One region of the Nocardioides sp. FY1077 genome, then DNA from elsewhere that is predicted to be linked to it. Evidence: predicted binding sites of a transcription regulator. Region 1 holds the regulator's gene; the other holds the start of a gene.
The links. Region 1 encodes HrcA, which represses chaperone genes, less so after heat shock. Its sites were predicted from a motif close to TTGGCACTCGNNNNNNNCGAGTGCCAA; they were not measured.

Region 1 (8,844 bases):
CACCGAACCACTGGTGCAGGCGCCGCGGCGCCCGGTGGCGTGGGGCTGATTTCCCGGGCCGCCGCGAACCTGCTGGCCTCGACCCCGTCCTCCCGCCCGAGGGCGGGGTCGAGCCGTGTCCGGAGGTCCCCGGACCCGGGACCGGCGCTCAGGACCAGCGGGGGGTGCGCGACAGCAGCGCCGCCGCGGCGACGACGCCGGCGGTGGAGGTGCGCAGCACCTCCGCACCCAGGCGCACCGACGTGGCGCCGGCCGCGACCAGCACCTCGATCTCGTGGTCGCTGAGCCCGCCCTCGGGGCCCACGACCACCACCACCGTGCCGTCGGCCGGTACGGCGAGGCCGGCCAGCGGCGTGGTGGCCGCCTCGTGGAGCACCACGCAGAGGTCGGCGCCCGCCACCAGGGCGACGACGTCGGCGGTGCTCGCCAGCGGCGCGACCTCGGGGTGCCACGCACGCCGGGACTGCTTGGCCGCCTCCCGGGCCGTGGCGCACCAGCGCGCCCACGACTTCTCCGCCCGCTCGCCCTTCCACACCGCCACCGACCGCTCCGCCGCCCACGGCACGACGCGGGCCACGCCCACCTCGGTCAGCACCTCCACGGCCAGCTCGCCGCGGTCGCCCTTGGGCAGCGCCTGCACCACGGTGAGGGCGGGTCGCGGCTCGGCCACGGCCTCGACGTCCTCGGCCGCGACGCTCAGCCGCCGCTTCGCCGTCGCGACCACGGCCCCGGTCACCCGCAGGCCGCGCCCGTCGGTGAGCACGAGCCGCTCCCCCTCTCGCACCCGGCGCACCGCCACGGCGTGGTGGGCCTCGTCGCCCTCGACGACGACGACGTCACCGGCCGCGACCCCGGTGAGGTCGGGCACGAGGTGCACGGGCAGCGACACGGAGCGGCGCCCGTCAGTGCGGGTTGAAGGCGTCGCGCAGGCGCCCGAACACCGACGACTTGCTGCTGGGGCGCACGGTGCCGGACGGCGTCTCCTCGCCACGCAGGGCGGCGAGCTCGCGCAGCAGCTCCTCCTGGCGGGCGTCGAGGCGCCCGGGGGTCTCCACCGCGATCGTGACCACGAGGTCGCCGCGGCCCCCGCGCAGGGCCGGCACCCCGCGCCCGCGCAGCACCTGCTCGGCACCCGACTGGGTGCCGGGGCGCACCTCGATGTCGAACTGGGTCTCCAGCTCGCTGGGCTCCTGCGACTCGTCGCGGTCGGCGACCACGTCGGCCTCGAGCGTGGGCAGGGTGATGGTGGTGCCGAGCGCCGCCGCGGTCATCGGCACCGTCACCGTGCAGTGCAGGTCGTTGCCGTGGCGCTTGAACACCTCGTGGTCGGCGACGTGGATCTCGACGTACAGGTCGCCGGCCGGTCCACCGCCCGGGCCCACCTCGCCCTGCTCGCTGAGCTGCACGCGGGTGCCGGTGTCGACGCCGGCGGGGATCTTCACGCTGAGCGCACGGCGCGAGCGCACCCGCCCGTCGCCGGAGCACTCACGGCAGGGGTCGGGGATGATCGAGCCGAAGCCGCGGCACGCCGCGCACGGGCGCAGCGTGCGGATCTCGCCGAGGAACGAGCGCTGCACGTGGGCCACCTCGCCCTGGCCGCGGCACGTCTCGCACGGCACCGGGTGGCTGCCCGGCGCGGCGCCGTCGCCGTGGCAGGTGGAGCACAGCACGGCGGTGTCGACCTTGAGCTCGCGCGTCACGCCGAACGCGGCGTCGGCCAGGTCGACCTCGATGCGGATCAGCGCGTCCTGTCCCCGACGTACGCGCGGACGCGGACCACGGCCCTGGCCAGCGCCCTGGCCGCCGCCTCCGAAGAACGCGTCCATGATGTCGGTGAAGGAAAACCCGGCACCCTGCCCGAAGCCGGCCGCCCCGGCGCCGCCGAAGGGGTCGCCGCCACGGTCGTAGGCCGAGCGCTTCTGCGGGTCGGACAGCACCTCGTAGGCCATCGAGACCTGCTTGAACTTCTCCTGCGACTCCGGGTCGGGGTTGACGTCGGGGTGGAGCTGGCGGGCGAGACGACGGTAGGCCTTCTTGATGGCGTCGCCGTCGGCGTCGCGCTCGACTCCGAGGAGGTCGTACAGGTCCTGGCTCACGGTGGTCCTTCTGATCGGGGTGCGTGCTCGTGCGTACGGGGGTGCGTGCGGGTGGGGGCGGGCGGCGGCACGGCGCGGGCCTCGGGGCCCGCCTCCGGGTCGGGGCTAGGCCTCGTCGAGGATGCGGGAGACGTAGCGGGCGACGGCGCGCACCGCCGCCATCGTGCCGGGGTAGTCCATGCGGGTCGGGCCCACGATGCCGAGCGCGGCCAGCGACTCCTCGCGGGGGCCGTAGCCGGTGGAGACCACGCTGGTCGAGGCGAGCTCCTCGTAGGGGCCCTCCGCCCCGATGCGCACGGTCACCAGGCCGCCGGTGCCGGTCTCGCCGAGCAGCTTGAGCAGCACGACGTGCTCCTCGAGCGCCTCGAGCAGCGGGCGCACCGCGGAGTCGAAGCTGTCGCCGTAGCGGGCGAGGTTGGCGGCGCCGCCCACCGCGACCCGGGCGTCGCTGCGGTGGTCGCTCATCGCCTCGGCCAGCACGTCGACCACCAGCGCGGTGGCCTCGGCGACGGGGTCGCGCGGGCGGGCGCCCTCCGCGGGACGGTCGCCGCCGCTGCCGCTGCCGCTGCCGTCGCCCGGGCGCAGCGCGGTGAGGGCGGTGAGCGCCTCGGCGATGGTCAGGCCGGTGACGGTGCGCAGCACCAGCGAGCGCAGCTCGGCCAGCGCGGCCTCGTCGAGCCCGGCGGTGAGCTCGACGACGCGCTGCTCGACCCGGCCGGTGCTGAGGATGAGCACGGCCAGCAGCCGCTGGGGCGTCAGCGCCACCAGCTCGACGTGGCGCACGGTGGAGCGCGACAGCGTGGGGTACTGCACGACCGCGACCTGGCGGGTGAGCTGTGAGAGCAGGCGCACCGAGCGCTGCACGACGTCGTCGAGGTCGACGGCGCCGTCGAGGAAGGTGGAGATGGCGCGCCGCTCGGCGGTCGACATCGGCTTCACGGTGGTGAGGCGGTCGACGAAGAGCCGGTAGCCCTTGTCGGTCGGCACCCGCCCGGCGCTGGTGTGGGGCTGGGTGATGTAGCCCTCGTCCTCCAGCACCGCCATGTCGTTGCGCACGGTGGCCGAGGAGACCCCGAGGCCGTGTCGCTCGACGAGCGCCTTGGAGCCGACCGGCTCGTCGGTGGCGACGTAGTCCTCCACGATCGCCCGGAGCACGGCGAGCCTGCGGTCCTCCTGCACGTGTCGCCTCTTCCTGGTGGCGCGGCCCGCGGGGCCGCTGGCACTCGATTCCGTGGAGTGCCAACTCTACTAGGTCGGCGTCGGTGCGCCGATCCACCGCGGTCGTGCCCGCCCAGGCGCCGGCGGCCGTCACGGGACTGGCCCGGCCGGGCAGCGTAGGTTAGGCTCACCTAACACCCGCTCGCCGTACGCCGCCCGGAGGCCCGCATGACCGCCGACAGCACCACCCGGCCGCTGCACGACCCGTTCCAGCTCGCCGCCGAGGCGCGCAGCCTGCTGGCCGCGGCCACCGAGGCGGCGCTCGTGGTGGAGGGCACCAGCGGTGCGCTCGACGACGACGGCCTCGGCATGACCGACCACGAGGGTGTCCCGACGTTCCTGGCCCTGCCCGGCACCGAGCTCGCCCTCGCCGCGGCCCGCGGCGCCGGGGTCGTGCTCACCGTAGAGGGCACCGACGAGCGCGGCCGACCGGGTCCGGGCCTGACCCTCTCGGGCCACCTGCTCGTGGCCGGCACCCAGGCCTGCGACTGCTGCGACGAGGTGCGCGAGATCGTGCAGCTGGTCCCCGAGCACGTCGTCGTGCGGCTCGGGCCCGGTGCCCTGCTGCCGGTGCCGGTCACCGACTTCCTGGCGCGCGCCCACCTGCTCAACCGCGGCTACCTGCGCCGCTGCGCCGAGCACGCCGGCCGCTGCCACCAGGACGAGCTGCGCCGCGCGGTGTCGGCGGCCACCGGGCTCGGCCCCGACCGCCTGCTCGGCGTCTCGCTCGGCACCCTGACCACCGGCGGCGTCGACGTGCACTGGATCGACGAGCGCGGCGCCCACGCGACCCGGCTGGTCTTCCCCCGCGAGGCCCGCACGCCCGCCGAGCTGGCCCACATGCTGCGCCGCGAGCTCGACGCCGGCGTCTGCTGAGCGCTGTCCCCCGCGCGACGGCTCGGCGGCTCGCCGGCGGGGCTAGGTTGGCCCGATGGGCTTCCTGGAGATCGCCGACCGCGTCTGGGTCTCGCGGCGCGCGTGGTGCGACGTCAACGTCGTGCTGGTGGGGGGTGAGCGGGGGCTGGTGGCCGTCGACACCCACGGCTCGCTGCGGGCCGGCCGCGAGGTCGTCGACGACGTGCGCCGCCTCGGGGCCGGTGACGTGGTGGCCGTCGTGGCCACCCACGACCACCACGACCACGCCTGGGGCACGAGCGCGTTCGTCGAGGCCTGGGGCCCGCTGCCCGTGCACGCCCACGAGGCGGCCGCCGCGGTGCTGGCCGAGGTCGCGCAGCGCGGCACCGGCTCCTACCGCGGCGAGCACGCCGCCGACGTGCACGCCACCTCCGTGGTGGTGCCCGACCACGTGTTCTCCTCCGCCACGGTGGTCGACCTGGGCGACCGCGTGCTCGAGCTGGTGCACCCCGGACGGGGACACACCGCCGGCGACCTGGTGGTGCGGGTGCCGGACGTCGACGTGCTGGTGGCCGGCGACGCCGTGGAGGAGGCGCCGCCCGCCGATGGGTCGTGGCCCGGCGGCGTGCCGGCGTACGGGCCCGACTCGTTCCCGCTGGAGTGGCCCTGGAGCCTCGACGTCGTGCTCGGGCTGACCACCGCCCGGTCCGTGGTGGTGCCGGGTCACGGCTCCCCCGTCGACCGCGACTTCGTGGAGGTGCAGCGCAACGAGGTCGGCCTCGTGGCCACCACCCTGCGCGAGCTGGTGGCGCAGGGCGTGCCGGAGTCCGACGCGCTGGCCACCGGCCCCTGGCCCTACCCGCCGGCGAGCCTGGCCGACGCGGTGTCGCGGGCCTACGCCCAGCTGCCGCGCACCCCGCGCCGGCTCCCGCTGGTCTGACCGCCCCCGACCCTCGACGCGGCCGCGGCGCGGCACTAGCGTCGGGCCATGACCCAGACCCCCGACGAGTCCACCGCCGGCATCCCCGACGAGCAGCTGCCCGCCGACCTGGTGCCCGGCGACGACAACCCGCTGGCCGAGGGCCTGCCCGCCGGCGACGACGCCGGTGACCTGCTCACCGACGGCAAGCCCGCCGAGCAGTCCGAGGGTGAGGACGACCACACCGAGGCCTGAGCGGCGCGGCGCCGCCTGCTGTCGGCGGCGCCGCCTAGCCTGCAGCGGTGAGCGATCGGTACGGCGGCGACGTCCTCTCTGGTGACTGGCGTGCCCCCAAGCGCGGCCGGGCCGTGGAGGCCCCCGCCGAGCTGGGCGCGGTCGTGGAGGAGGTCACCACCGACTGGGTCGGCGAGATCGTCGCCGTCGACCGCGACCTGCACACCCTGACCCTCGAGGACCGGCGCAGCCGGCGCCGCACGTTCCCCCTCGGGCCCGGCTTCCTGCTGGAGGGCCGCCCGGTGGTGCTCGTCGCCCCGCGTCGGGCGGCCGCGCCGGCCGCCCCCACCCGCACCGCGTCGGGGTCGGTGGCCGTGCCCGGCGCGCCGGCACGGGTCGCCCGGGCCAGCCGCATCTTCGTGGAGGGCCGCCACGACGCCGAGCTGGTCGAGAAGGTGTGGGGCGACGACCTGCGCATCGAGGGCGTGGTCGTGGAGTACCTCGGCGGCGTGGACGACCTCGCCGACCACCTCGTCGACTTCAAGCCCGGCCCCCGCCGCCGGGTGGGGGTGCTGGTCGACCACCTCGTGCCGGGCTCCAAGGAGAGCCGCATCGCGCAGGGCATCGCCCGCTCGCCCGTCGGCAAGCACGTCCTCGTCGTGGGCCACCCGTTCGTCGACGTCTGGCAGGCGGTCAAGCCCGACCGCCTCGGCCTGAGCGCCTGGCCCACGATCCCGCGCTCGATCGAGTGGAAGAAGGGGGTCTGCCAGCACCTCGGCTGGCCCCACCGCGACCAGGCCGACATCGCCCGCGCCTGGAAGCACATCCTGTCGCGCGTCGCGTCGTACGACGACCTGGAGCCGGCGCTGCTCGGTAGGGTCGAGGAGCTGATCGACTTCGTCACCGTCGAGTGACCCGCCCCGCCACGGAGGACCCATGAGCGACCCCACCCCGCCCCCGTCCCCCGACGACGAGGCGGGCGACGCCTGGCGCTCCGGCCAGCCGCCCCGGTACGGGCAGCCCGGCCCGTACGGACAGCCGGACCAGTACGGACAGCCGGACCAGCACGGACAGCCCGGGTACGGGCAGGTCCCCCACGGCCAGCCCTGGGGCCCGCCCGGCTACGGGCAGGCGTGGGGGCCCGGCCAGGTCCGCGGCCCCGACGGGCTCACCGCCGACGAGCGCACCTGGGGCTGCGCGGCCCACTGGTCGGCGCTGGCGAGCGCCGCAGTGGCGCTGTCGTTCCTGGGCCCGCTGCTGGTCATGGTGCTCAAGGGCCCGACGTCGCCGGCGGTGCGGGCGCAGGCGGTGGAGTCGTTGAACTTCCAGCTGTCGGTGCTGGTCTACGGCCTCGTGGCGTTCGCGCTGTGCTTCGTGCTGATCGGCTTCGTGCTGCTGCCGGTGGTCGGCCTGGTGTGGCTGGTCTTCACCATCATCGGCACGGTGCGCTCCTCGCGCGGCGAGCTGTACCGCTACCCGCTGACCATCCGGATGGTCAGCTGAGCAGCTCGCGCACGACGCCGTCGGCCACCAGGCGGGCGTCGTCCTCGAGGGCGACCCGGTCGCCCTCGACCCGCACCAGCCCGCGCGCCACCAGGCCCGGCAGCGCGGCGCGGCCGGCGTCGTCGAGCACCCCGAGCGGCATGCCCTCGCGCAGGCGCAGCTCGAGCAGCACCCGCTCCACGCGCTGGTCCTCGGCGCTCAGCACCTCACGGGCGTGGGCCGGGCTGACGCCGGCGGCCAGCCGGTCGGCGTACGCCGCCGGGTGCTTCACGTTCCACCACCGCACCCCGCCGACGTGGGAGTGGGCTCCGGGACCGACGCCCCACCAGTCGGCGCCGGTCCAGTAGAGCAGGTTGTGGCGACACCGCGACGAGGCGTCGTCGGGCATGCCGCGCGCCCAGTTGCTCACCTCGTACCACCCGAGGCCGGCGGCCACCAGGCGCCGGTCGACCAGCGCGTGCTTGTCGGCGAGGTCGTCCTCGTCGGGCATCGGCAGCTCGCCGCGACGCACCCGGCGCGCCAGCGCGGTGCCGTCCTCCACGATGAGCGAGTACGCCGAGACGTGGTCGGGCCCGCACGCCACGGCGGCGTCCACCGAGACCGCCCAGTCGTCGAGCGACTCCCCCGGCGTGCCGTAGATCAGGTCGAGGCTGACCTGGTCGAAACCGGCCTCGCGCGCCCACTGCACCACCTGCGGCACCCGCAGCGGGTCGTGGGTGCGGTCGAGCACGCGCAGCACGTGGGACACCTGCGACTGCATGCCGAACGACACCCGGGTGAAGCCGCGCTCGCGCAGCCGGGCCAGGTCGGCCGCCGTGACGCTGTCGGGGTTGGACTCGGTGGTCACCTCCACGTCGGGGGCGAGCCCGAACTCCTGGGCCGCCGCCTCGACGACCGCACCGAGGTCGTCGGGGCTCAACAGGGTCGGGGTGCCGCCGCCGACGAAGATCGTGGACACCGGCAGGTCGACGTCGCCCAGCGTGCGTCGCGCCCGCCGCACCTCGGCCACCGCCGCGGCGGCGTACGTGGCGCGCGAGGCGCCCGGCGCGCCGCCGGCGGGGCCGAGCTCCTCGGCGGTGTAGGTGTTGAAGTCGCAGTAGCCGCAGCGCACGGCGCAGAACGGCACGTGCACGTAGAGCCCGAACGGTCGCTGTCCCAGGCGCGCCAGCGCCTCGGGCGGCAGGGAGCCGTCGGCCGGCGCGGCGTCGCCGTCGGGCAGGGAGGAGGGCATCGCCCGATCCTCCCACCCGCACCGCCCTCGCCGCCGTCCGGGCGGGCCGGCGCCCGGGACGGCCGAGGGGGGGACGGCCCGGGGGCGGCGCCCGCCCCCGGCCGCTCCGGTCAGGAGTAGAACGCGGAGATGCGCTCGGAGTTGTTGCCCTCGACGACGTTGCGCTTGACCTTCATCGACGGCGTGAGCTCACCCGACTCGATGGTCAGGTCGTGGTCGAGGAGGTCCCACTTCTTGATGGTCTCCCAGCGGTTCAGCTTGTCGTTGAGCTGGTCGACGTAGCCGCCGACCATGGCGTGGACCTTCTCCGAGCGGACGATCTCGGTGTAGGAGGCGCCGGACATGCCGTTCTCCTCGGCCCAGCCGACCATCGCGTCGGGGTCGAGGGTGACCAGGGCGACGCAGAAGTTGCGGTCGTTGCCGAAGACCATGAACTGGCTGCTGTAGGGGCACAGCGCCTTGAACTTGGCCTCGATCGCCGAGGGCGCGATGTACTTGCCGCCGGAGGTCTTGAACAGGTCCTTGATGCGACCGGTGATGGTGAGGAACCCGTCGGCGTCGAGGCTGCCCTTGTCGCCGGTGCGCAGCCAGCCGTCCTCGGTGAACGCCTTCGCGGTCTCCTCGGGCAGGTTGTGGTAGCCGGCCATCACGTGCGGGCCCTTGATCTGGATCTCGTCGCCCTCGCCGATGCGGATCTCGCTGCCGGGCATCGCGGTGCCGACGGTTCCGATCTTGTAGTCCTCGGGGTGGTTCACGGCCGCGCCCGCGGAGTTCTCGGTGAGGCCGTA
Region 2 (8,844 bases), on a different contig from region 1:
GCGGCTTGAGGTCGCGCACCGGCACCCGCACCGTCAGCACGTCGGCGGCCATCCGGATGCGTCCGCGCATGCCGGCCGCCAGCACCATCGGCAGCACCGCCTGGTTGTCGGAGCGGGTGGTCAGCAGCACCTCCGTCGCGCCGAGCGAGTGGGCCAGGCGCGAGGCGTCCACGAGCAGCCGGGTACCGACGCCGCGCCGGCGCCACGACGGGTCGACGCGCAGGCTCAGCGGCCGTACGTCGGGCTCGTCGCTGGCAGGGTGCACGGTGGCGACGCCGACCACGACGCCGGCGTGCACCGCGGAGATCGAGCTGCCGTCGCGCAGGTAGTCGGGCGCGGCGCCGCCGCCCAGGCGGCGCCCGGTGCTCCCGCTGCCGATCGCCGCCGACTCGCGGCTGCGCTGGAGCACGTCGCTGACCAGGTCGGCGATGGCCTCGCCGCGGGCGCGCTCGGTGTCGGTGAACGGCGTGCTGCGGCGCACCTGCACCTGCACGTCGCCGACGGTCAGCTCCATCGCGTCCTGGGGCGGGCCGTCGTCGTCAGCGGGGTCGGACTCCGCGTCGAAGAGCTGGGCCACCACCTCGGGGAACGCCGTGGGCCGGGCCAGGATGGTGCGGGCGGCCTGCACGTAGCGGGTGGGCTGGTCGGTGAGGGCGGCCGCCGTGCAGCGGGTCGCCGACACGTGGCGCCACCCCGAGGCCTCCACGAGCAGCGCGATGTCGTGCTCCCCCCACGTCGGCGGGGTGCGCAGCACCAGCTCGTCGGTGACGCCGTCGGCGCCGGGGAAAACCTGCACCCCCAGGATGTTGACCCCTGCCTCCCCGCACTCCCGCGCCAGGCGGGCCAGCCCCCCGGGCTGGTCGGGCAGCGTCGTGCGCACTCTCCACAGCATGTCGTCGCCCTCCTCGTCGTCCGTCGGTCGTCGGCCTGTCCTCGGCCGCGCTCGGCCGTGCCCGGCCGTGCTCGCAGCGTGCGCGCCGCCTGTTGCCCGTCGGGGTCGGGCGTGTTTCGCCCGGGTCACACGGGTCGCCGCCGAGGTGTGCCCCACCGGCCCGCGAGCCCCCCACCCGGGTGCAGCCGCGCGGGCCCGCGGCCTGAGAAGGTGTCGGCCATGACCCCCACCGACCCGTCGACGTCGCGCGGGGTGCGCTGGACCGCCCGGGCCGCCGCCGTGGTCGAGTCGCGGTGGACCGTCACGGTGTGCGCCGTGCTGGTGGTGCTGCTGCGCCTGCCCGGGCTGTCGCGTCCGATCCGCGCCGACGAGGCGGGCTTCCTGCTGGTGGCACGGGCGTGGGACCCGCGCCCCGACAGCGTCTACGGCCGCTACTTCGTCGACCGGCCCCCGTTGCTGATCGAGGTGTTCCGGCTCTCCGACCAGGTGGGCGGCCCGCTGTTCATCCGGCTGCTGGGCGCCCTGGCCGCGGCGCTGCTGGTGGTCGCCGCCGCGCAGACCGCTCGGCTCGTGGCCGGTGACCGCGCGGCGTCCTGGACGGCGGTCGCGGTCGCCGCGGTCACCGCCAACACCCTCATCGACGCCGTGGCGGTGAAGGGCGAGCTGCTGGGCGTGCCGTTCGTGATGGCCGGCTGCTGGCTCTCCCTGCTCGCCCTGCGCCGCCAGTCGGTCGCGCTGGCGTTCGTGGCGGGGGTGCTGGCCTGCACCGCGGTCGGCTTCAAGCAGAACCTGGTGGGCGGGCTCGCCTTCGCCGGCGTCCTGCTGCTGACGTCGGTGCTGACCCGCGCCGTCGCGCCGGCGGTGTTCGCCCGCCTCGCCGTCGCCGGCCTGGTGGGGGCCGCCGTGCCGGTGCTGGCCACCGTGGCCTGGGCCCGCGCGGCCGGCGTGCGCCTCGACGTGCTCTGGTACGCCGTCTACGGCTTCCGCTCCGACGCCGCCGTGGTGCTCGCCGGCGACACCACCGCGGAGCCCACCACCCGCCTCGTCACCCTGCTGCTCAGCGCGATCGGCGCCGGGATGGTGCTGATCATCGCCGGGTTCCTCGTGCACGTGCGCGGCGAGTGGGCCGGCGACCCGGCGCTCACCGCCGCCACCGTCGCCCTGGTCGTCGTCGACCTCGCCGCCCTGGTGCTCGGCGGCAGCTTCTGGCGCGACTACCTGCTCGCGCTGCTGCCCGCCACCGCGCTGTGCGTGGCGCTGATGGTGCGCCACGGGTCGCGCCGCGGGGTGCGGATGCGCGCGGTCATCGTGGGGGCCGCGGCCTCCACGGTGGTCTGCGCGCTCGGGTGGGCCGCGATCCAGCTGGCCGGGCTGCAGGAGTTCGACGAGGTCCGCACCGGCGAGGCCGTCGAGGCCGCCGCGGAGCCGGGCGACACGCTGCTGGTCTTCGGCGGCCGCGCCGACCTGCAGCTCACCAGCGGGCTGGCCTCGCCGTACGCCCACCTGTGGAGCCTGCCGATGCGCACGCTCGACCCCGACCTCGCCGAGCTGCAGGCCGTGGTGTCGGGCCCCGAGCGCCCCACCTGGATCGTGGAGTGGGTGGACTGGCGCATCTGGAGCGACGACGGCGGCGCTGCGCTGGAGCGGCTCGTGGAGGAGCGGTACGTCGCGCACGGCGCCGGCTGCGGCGAGGACACCGAGAGCGACGCGGGCGGTGAGCGCACCGTGTGGCTGCTCGCCGGCACCGACCGCCCCGAGGTCGCGCCCACCTGCGGCTGAGCCACCGGCCCCGTCACGCGCAGCGACCTGCCCCACGACGCCCGCAGGCCGCCGCCCCCCGAGGGGGACGACGGCCTGCGCGGTGGTGCGGGTGCCGCTGTCGCGGCGGAGAGGTCAGTGACCGTGGCCGTGCCCGTGGCCGGAACCGGCCGCGGACTCGTCCTCCTCCTCGGGCTTCTCGACGATCAGCGTCTCGGTCGTCAGCAGCATCGCCGCGATCGAGGTGGCGTTGACCAGCGCGGAGCGGGTGACCTTGACCGGGTCGAGGACGCCCTGGGCGACCAGGTCGCCGTACTCGCCGGTGGCGGCGTTGTAGCCGTTGCCGACGCCGAGCTCGCGGACCTTGGTGGTCACGACGTAGCCGTTCTCGCCACCGTTCTCGGCGATCCAGCGCAGCGGCTCGTCGGCGGACTTGCGCACGATGCGCACGCCGGCCGCCTCGTCGCCGGTGAGGCCGAGGTCGTCGGAGAGCACGGAGACCGCGTGGACGAGGGCGGAGCCGCCGCCGGCGACGATGCCCTCCTCGATCGCGGCACGCGTCGCGGAGACGGCGTCCTCGATGCGGTGCTTCTTCTCCTTCAGCTCCACCTCGGTGGCGGCGCCGACCTTGATCACGCACACGCCACCGGCGAGCTTGGCGAGACGCTCCTGGAGCTTCTCGCGGTCCCAGTCGGAGTCGGTGTTCTCGATCTCGGCCTTGATCTGGTTGACGCGACCCTCGACGGCGGCGGTGTCGCCGGCGCCGTCGACGATGGTGGTGTCGTCCTTGGTGACCACGACGCGACGGGCCTGGCCCAGCACCTCGAGGCCGACCTGGTCGAGCTTGAGCCCGACCTCGGGGGTCACGACCTGGCCACCGGTGAGGGTGGCGATGTCCTGCATCATCGACTTGCGGCGGTCACCGAAGGCCGGGCTCTTCACTGCGACGGCGTTGAAGGTGCCGCGGATCTTGTTGACGACCAGGGTCGAGAGCGCCTCGCCCTCGACGTCCTCGGCGAGGATGAACAGGGGCTTGCCGGCGGCGATGACCTTCTCCAGCAGCGGCAGCAGCTCGGCGATCGCCGAGATCTTGCCCTGGTGCAGGAGGATGTAGGGGTCGTCGAGGACGGCCTCCATGCGCTCCGGGTCGCTGACCATGTACTGCGACAGGTAGCCCTTGTCGAACTGCATGCCCTCGGTGAACTCGAGCTCGGTGCCCATCGAGCTGGACTCCTCGACGGTGATGACGCCGTCCTTGCCGACCTTGTCGAAGGCCTGCGAGAGCAGCTCGCCGATGTGCTGGTCGCGGCTGGAGATGGTGGCCACCGAGGCCATGTCCTCCACCGAGTCGACCTCGCGGGCGGCGTCGCGCAGCGCGTCGCCGACGGCGGCCGCGGCGAGGTCCATGCCCCGCTTGAGGCCCATCGGGTTGGCGCCGGCGGCGACCGCGCGCAGACCCTCGTGGACCATCGCCTGGGCGAGCACGGTGGCCGTGGTGGTGCCGTCACCGGCGACGTCGTTGGTCTTGGTGGCGACCTCCTTCGTCAGCTGCGCGCCGAGGTTCTCGAACGGGTCGTCCAGCTCGATCTCACGCGCGACGGTCACGCCGTCGTTGGTGATGGTCGGCGCGCCCCACTTCTTGTCCAGCACGACGTAGCGGCCCTTGGGGCCGAGCGTCACCTTGACGGCATTGGCGAGGGCGTCGACGCCGCGCTCGAGCGCGCGGCGGGCGTTCTCGTCGAACTCCAGGATCTTGGGCATTGCTCTCCTCTAACGAGATCCGGCTCGTGGGTCCCGGGGTGCACCGCAGTGCGCCCCGGGCCCCACGAGCCGACAGGTGTGGATCAGGAAACGACGGCGAGGACGTCGCGGGCGGAGAGGATGAGGTACTCCTCGCCGGCGTACTTGACCTCGGTGCCGCCGTACTTGCTGTAGATGACCTTGTCGCCGACGGCGACGTCGAGGGGCACGCGGTTGCCGTTGTCGTCGATGCGGCCGGGGCCGGTCGAGACGACCTCGCCCTCCTGCGGCTTCTCCTTGGCGGTGTCCGGGATGACCAGGCCGGAAGCCGTGGTCTGCTCTGCCTCGAGCGTCTTGACCACGATGCGGTCCTCGAGGGGCTTGATGTTGACCGACACGATGTCGACCTCCACTTTCGTCACTACTGATGGCGGGTGATGCACGTCTGGGTCGCCTGGCGGTCGAGCACGCCGTCGCGGGGGTCGTGCGCTGCTGCAGGCTGTTGGCACACTCACGGGGAGAGTGCCAGCACTGAAACTAGCACTCGTGCCCGAGGAGTGCCAGACCAGGTCCGGTGTCGGTGCGGCGCCGGTCCCGTGCCCGGCCCCGGAGGGGCGCTGCGCCCCTGCGAGGATCGCCGCCATGGACCTCGACGCCTTCCGGTGGCTGCTCACCGACGACGGCCAGCGGCTGCTCGCCGACGCCGACGCCGTGGCCGGCGACGACCCGCTGCGCGCCAGCGCCGGCCTGCGCCGCGACCACCCCGGCACCGCGCCCGCCCACGTCGCCGCGGCGCTGACGCAGGCGACCCTGCGCGTGCGCGGCGCGGCGAAGTACGGCGCCGACGCGACGCGGATGTACTTCACCCCCGACGCCCTCGAGCAGGCCACCCGCCGCCCGGTGGCCGACCACCGGGCGGCCCGGCTGCGCGCCTTCGGCACCGGGTCGCTGGTCGACCTCGGCTGCGGCCTCGGCGGCGACCTGCTCGCGGCGGCCCGGGCCGGCATCGTGTGCGCCGGGGTCGACCTCGACCCCGTGCGGGTCGAGGTGGCCCGCGCCAACCTCGCCGCGCTCGGTCTCGACGGCGCGGTGAGCGTCGCCGACGCCACCACCCTCGACACCACGCCGTTCGACGTGGCCTACGCCGACCCCGCCCGCCGCGGCGCGCGCGGGCGCACCTTCGACGTCGACGACTGGACGCCGCCGTGGTCGTTCGTCGAGTCGCTGCTGCGTCGCGACGCCTGCGTGAAGGTGGCCCCCGGTGTGCCGCACGACCTGGTGCCGCTGGGGGTGGAGGCGGAGTGGGTGAGCGACCGCGGCGAGGTGAAGGAGGCCGCGCTCTGGTCGGGCGGGCTGGCCACGACGCGGCGCCGTGCGACCGTGATCGCCGACGGCGGCCTGGCCACGATCACCCACGAGGACGACCCCGGGGCCGCGGTGCGGCCCGTCGGCCGGTGGCTGCACGAGCCCGACGGGGCGGTGGTGCGCGCCGGGCTGGTGACCGCGCTGACGACCGGCCACGTGGGCGCCGGGGCGGGCCTGCTCGACCCGCACATCGCCTACCTGACCTCCGACGAGCCCGCGCGCACGCCGTTCGCGCGGGGCTACGAGGTGCTCGAGGTGCTGCCCTACCGCGAGAAGCAGCTGCGCGCCGCGCTGCGCGAGCGCGGCGTGGGCCGGCTGACGATCAAGAAGCGCGGCGTCGACGTCGTGCCGGAGCAGCTGCGCAAGCGGCTCGCGCTGCAGGGCGACGCCGAGGCCACGATCGTGCTGACCCGGGTGGCCGGCGAGGGCACCGCACTGCTGGTGCGCCCGCTCGGCTGAGCTCCGGGCAGGTCGGGCGGTGCGACCCCCGGACCGCGCCCGGCCGGGGGTCGCGCCGGGTCAGGCCAGACCGGCCCGCTCCGCGCCGATCGTGGTGTCCGGGCCGTGCCCGGTGTGCACCACCGTCTCGTCGGGCAGCTCGAGCAGCCGCGCGCGGATGGAGCCCTTGATCAGGTCCTCGTCGCTGAACGAGCGGCCCGTGGCGCCGGGACCGCCCTGGAACAGCGTGTCGCCGGTGAACACGCACCCCAGCGCGGGGGCGTGGAAGCACACGGCGCCCGGGGCGTGGCCCGGGGTGTGCAGGGCGCGCAGCACCGTGCCGCCCACCATGATCTCGAAGCCGTCGCCGAGGTCGACGTCCCAGAGGTGGCCGTCGGCGTCCTGCGGGTGGGTGAGCTCCCACAGCGGGCGGTCGTCGGGGTGCAGCATGATCGGCGCCACCACCCGCTCGCGCAGCGCCGGCGCCATCCGGCTGTGGTCGTCGTGGGCGTGGGTCAGCAGGATCGCGCGCACCGTGCGGCCCCCGACGAGCGCCATGATGTCGTCCACCGAGTGCGGTGCGTCGATCACGACGCACTCCGCGTCGTCGCCGACGACCCACAGGTTGTTCTCGACCTCGTGGGTCTCGCCGTCGAGGCTGAACGTGCCGCTGGAGACGGCGTGGTCGATGCGGGCGCTCACAGGACCACGACCGAGCGCAGGACCGGGTCGACGCCGGGGCCGCCGTGCATCTTCGTGAACGCGGCCTCGACGTCGTCGATGCCGATCTCCTCGGTGACGAAGGCGTCGAGGTCGAGGCGGCCCTGGCGGTAGAGGTCGACCAGCATCGGGAAGTCACGGCTGGGCAGGCAGTCGCCGTACCAGCTCGACTTCAGCGACCCGCCGCGCCCGAAGACGTCGATCAGCGGCAGCTGCGGCAGCTGCATGTCGGGGGTGGGCACGCCCACCAGCACGACGGTGCCGGCGAGGTCGCGGGCGTAGAACGCCTGCTCCCACGTCTCGGGACGCCCGACGGCCTCGATCACCACGTCGGCGCCCTCGGCACCTGCGTAGGTCTGCGCGCAGATCTCCTTGACCGCCGCGACCACGTCGACCTGGGAGGAGTCGACGGTGTGGGTCGCGCCCATCCGCTTCGCGGTCTCCAGCTTGCGGGGGTCGATGTCGACGGCGATGACCGGCGAGGCCCCCGCCAGGGCGGAGCCGGCGACGGCGGCCACGCCGACGCCGCCGCAGCCGATGACGGCCACGGACTTGCCGCGGGTGACGGCGCCGGTGTTGATGGCCGCGCCGATGCCGGCCATCACGCCGCAGCCGAGCAGGCCGACGGCGGCCGCGCGGGCCTCCGGGTCGACCTTGGTGCACTGGCCGGCGGCGACCAGTGTCTTCTCCGCGAACGCGCCGATGCCGAGCGCCGGGCTGAGCTCGGTGCCGGCGTCGTCGCCCTCGGCGAGCGTCATCTTCTGGGTGGCGTTGTGGGTGGCGAAGCAGTACTGCGGCTCGCCGCGCTCGCAGGCGCGGCACTCCCCGCACACCGCTCGCCAGTTCAGCACCACGAAGTCGCCCGGGGCGACCGTGGTGACGTCGTCGCCGACGGCCTCCACGACCCCGGCGGCCTCGTGGCCGAGCAGGAACGGGAACTCGTCGTTGATCCCGCCCTCGCGGTAGTGCAGGTCGGTGTGGCAGACCCCGCAGGCCTGCACCGCGACCACCGCCTCGCCGGGCCCGGGGTCGGGGACGTTGATGGTGGTCACCTCGACGGGTGCGCCCTTGCTGCGGGCCACCACGGCCTTCACCTGCTGCATGTGTCTCCTCGCGTCCGGCGGCGACGTCGCCGCTGACCCCATGCAACCCCATGACGGGGCCGGCCCGCACCACCCGTGGGGTCGGTGAGCCGGTGAGCGGGGTCAGCCGGCCAGGACGTCGGTCACCGGCAGCGACGAGTCGGCCGGCAGGTCGAGCGACGACGGCGTGCGCCCGCGGGCCACCATCTCGGCACCGAGGGCGGCCACCATGGCGCCGTTGTCGGTGCACAGCCCCGGGCGCGGCACCCGCACCCGGATGCCGAGCGGAGCGGCGCGCTCCTCGGCGAGCGCGCGCAGCCGCGAGTTGGCCGCCACGCCGCCGCCGACGAGGAGGTCGTCGATGCCCTCGCTGACCGCGGCGTCGAGCGCCTTGCGCACCAGCACGTCGCACACCGCCTCCTGGAAGGCCGCGGCGACGTCGGCCACCGGCACGGGCTCGCCGCTGCGCTCACGGGCCTCCACCCAGCGCGCCACGGCGGTCTTGAGCCCCGAGAAGGAGAAGTCGAAGCGGTGGCGCTCGAGGTCCTTGCGCGAGGTCAGCCCGCGGGGGAAGTCGATGGCCACCCGGTCGCCCTCGCGGGCCATCCGGTCGATGTGGGGGCCGCCGGGGAACGGCAGGCCCAGCAGCCGGGCCACCTTGTCGAAGGCCTCGCCCGCGGCGTCGTCGATGGTGGCGCCCAGGGGGTCGATGCCGCGGCCGTGGCCGGTGACGTCCTCGACGCGCAGCAGGCTGGAGTGCCCACCGCTGACCAGCATCGCGATGCACGGCTCCGGCAGCGGGCCGTGCTCGAGCTGGTCGACCGCGACGTGGGAGGCGAGGTGGTTGAC

Region 2: groES (co-chaperone GroES) is a predicted target of HrcA. The motif match lies at 4,928-4,954, and genes of this name have one in related genera.

The regions. Positions count from the first base shown of each region.
Region 1 is NZ_JBZWDB010000005.1:285,689-294,532, reverse strand. It holds gene AC4OR8_RS18480 (16S rRNA (uracil(1498)-N(3))-methyltransferase) at 149-889, opposite strand; gene dnaJ (molecular chaperone DnaJ) at 903-2,096, opposite strand; gene hrcA (heat-inducible transcriptional repressor HrcA) at 2,202-3,275, opposite strand; gene AC4OR8_RS18465 (hypothetical protein) at 3,483-4,190, shown strand; gene AC4OR8_RS18460 (MBL fold metallo-hydrolase) at 4,246-5,109, shown strand; gene AC4OR8_RS18455 (hypothetical protein) at 5,158-5,343, shown strand; gene AC4OR8_RS18450 (DUF3097 domain-containing protein) at 5,391-6,236, shown strand; gene AC4OR8_RS18445 (DUF4870 domain-containing protein) at 6,259-6,825, shown strand; gene hemW (radical SAM family heme chaperone HemW) at 6,818-8,056, opposite strand; gene AC4OR8_RS18435 (AMP-dependent synthetase/ligase) at 8,167-8,844, opposite strand, start outside.
Region 2 is NZ_JBZWDB010000002.1:832,136-840,979, reverse strand. It holds gene AC4OR8_RS08915 (GNAT family N-acetyltransferase) at 1-892, opposite strand, end outside; gene AC4OR8_RS08910 (hypothetical protein) at 1,112-2,671, shown strand; gene groL (chaperonin GroEL) at 2,786-4,411, opposite strand; gene groES (co-chaperone GroES) at 4,495-4,788, opposite strand; gene AC4OR8_RS08895 (THUMP-like domain-containing protein) at 5,033-6,214, shown strand; gene AC4OR8_RS08890 (MBL fold metallo-hydrolase) at 6,275-6,895, opposite strand; gene AC4OR8_RS08885 (S-(hydroxymethyl)mycothiol dehydrogenase) at 6,892-8,016, opposite strand; gene tsaD (tRNA (adenosine(37)-N6)-threonylcarbamoyltransferase complex transferase subunit TsaD) at 8,119-8,844, opposite strand, start outside.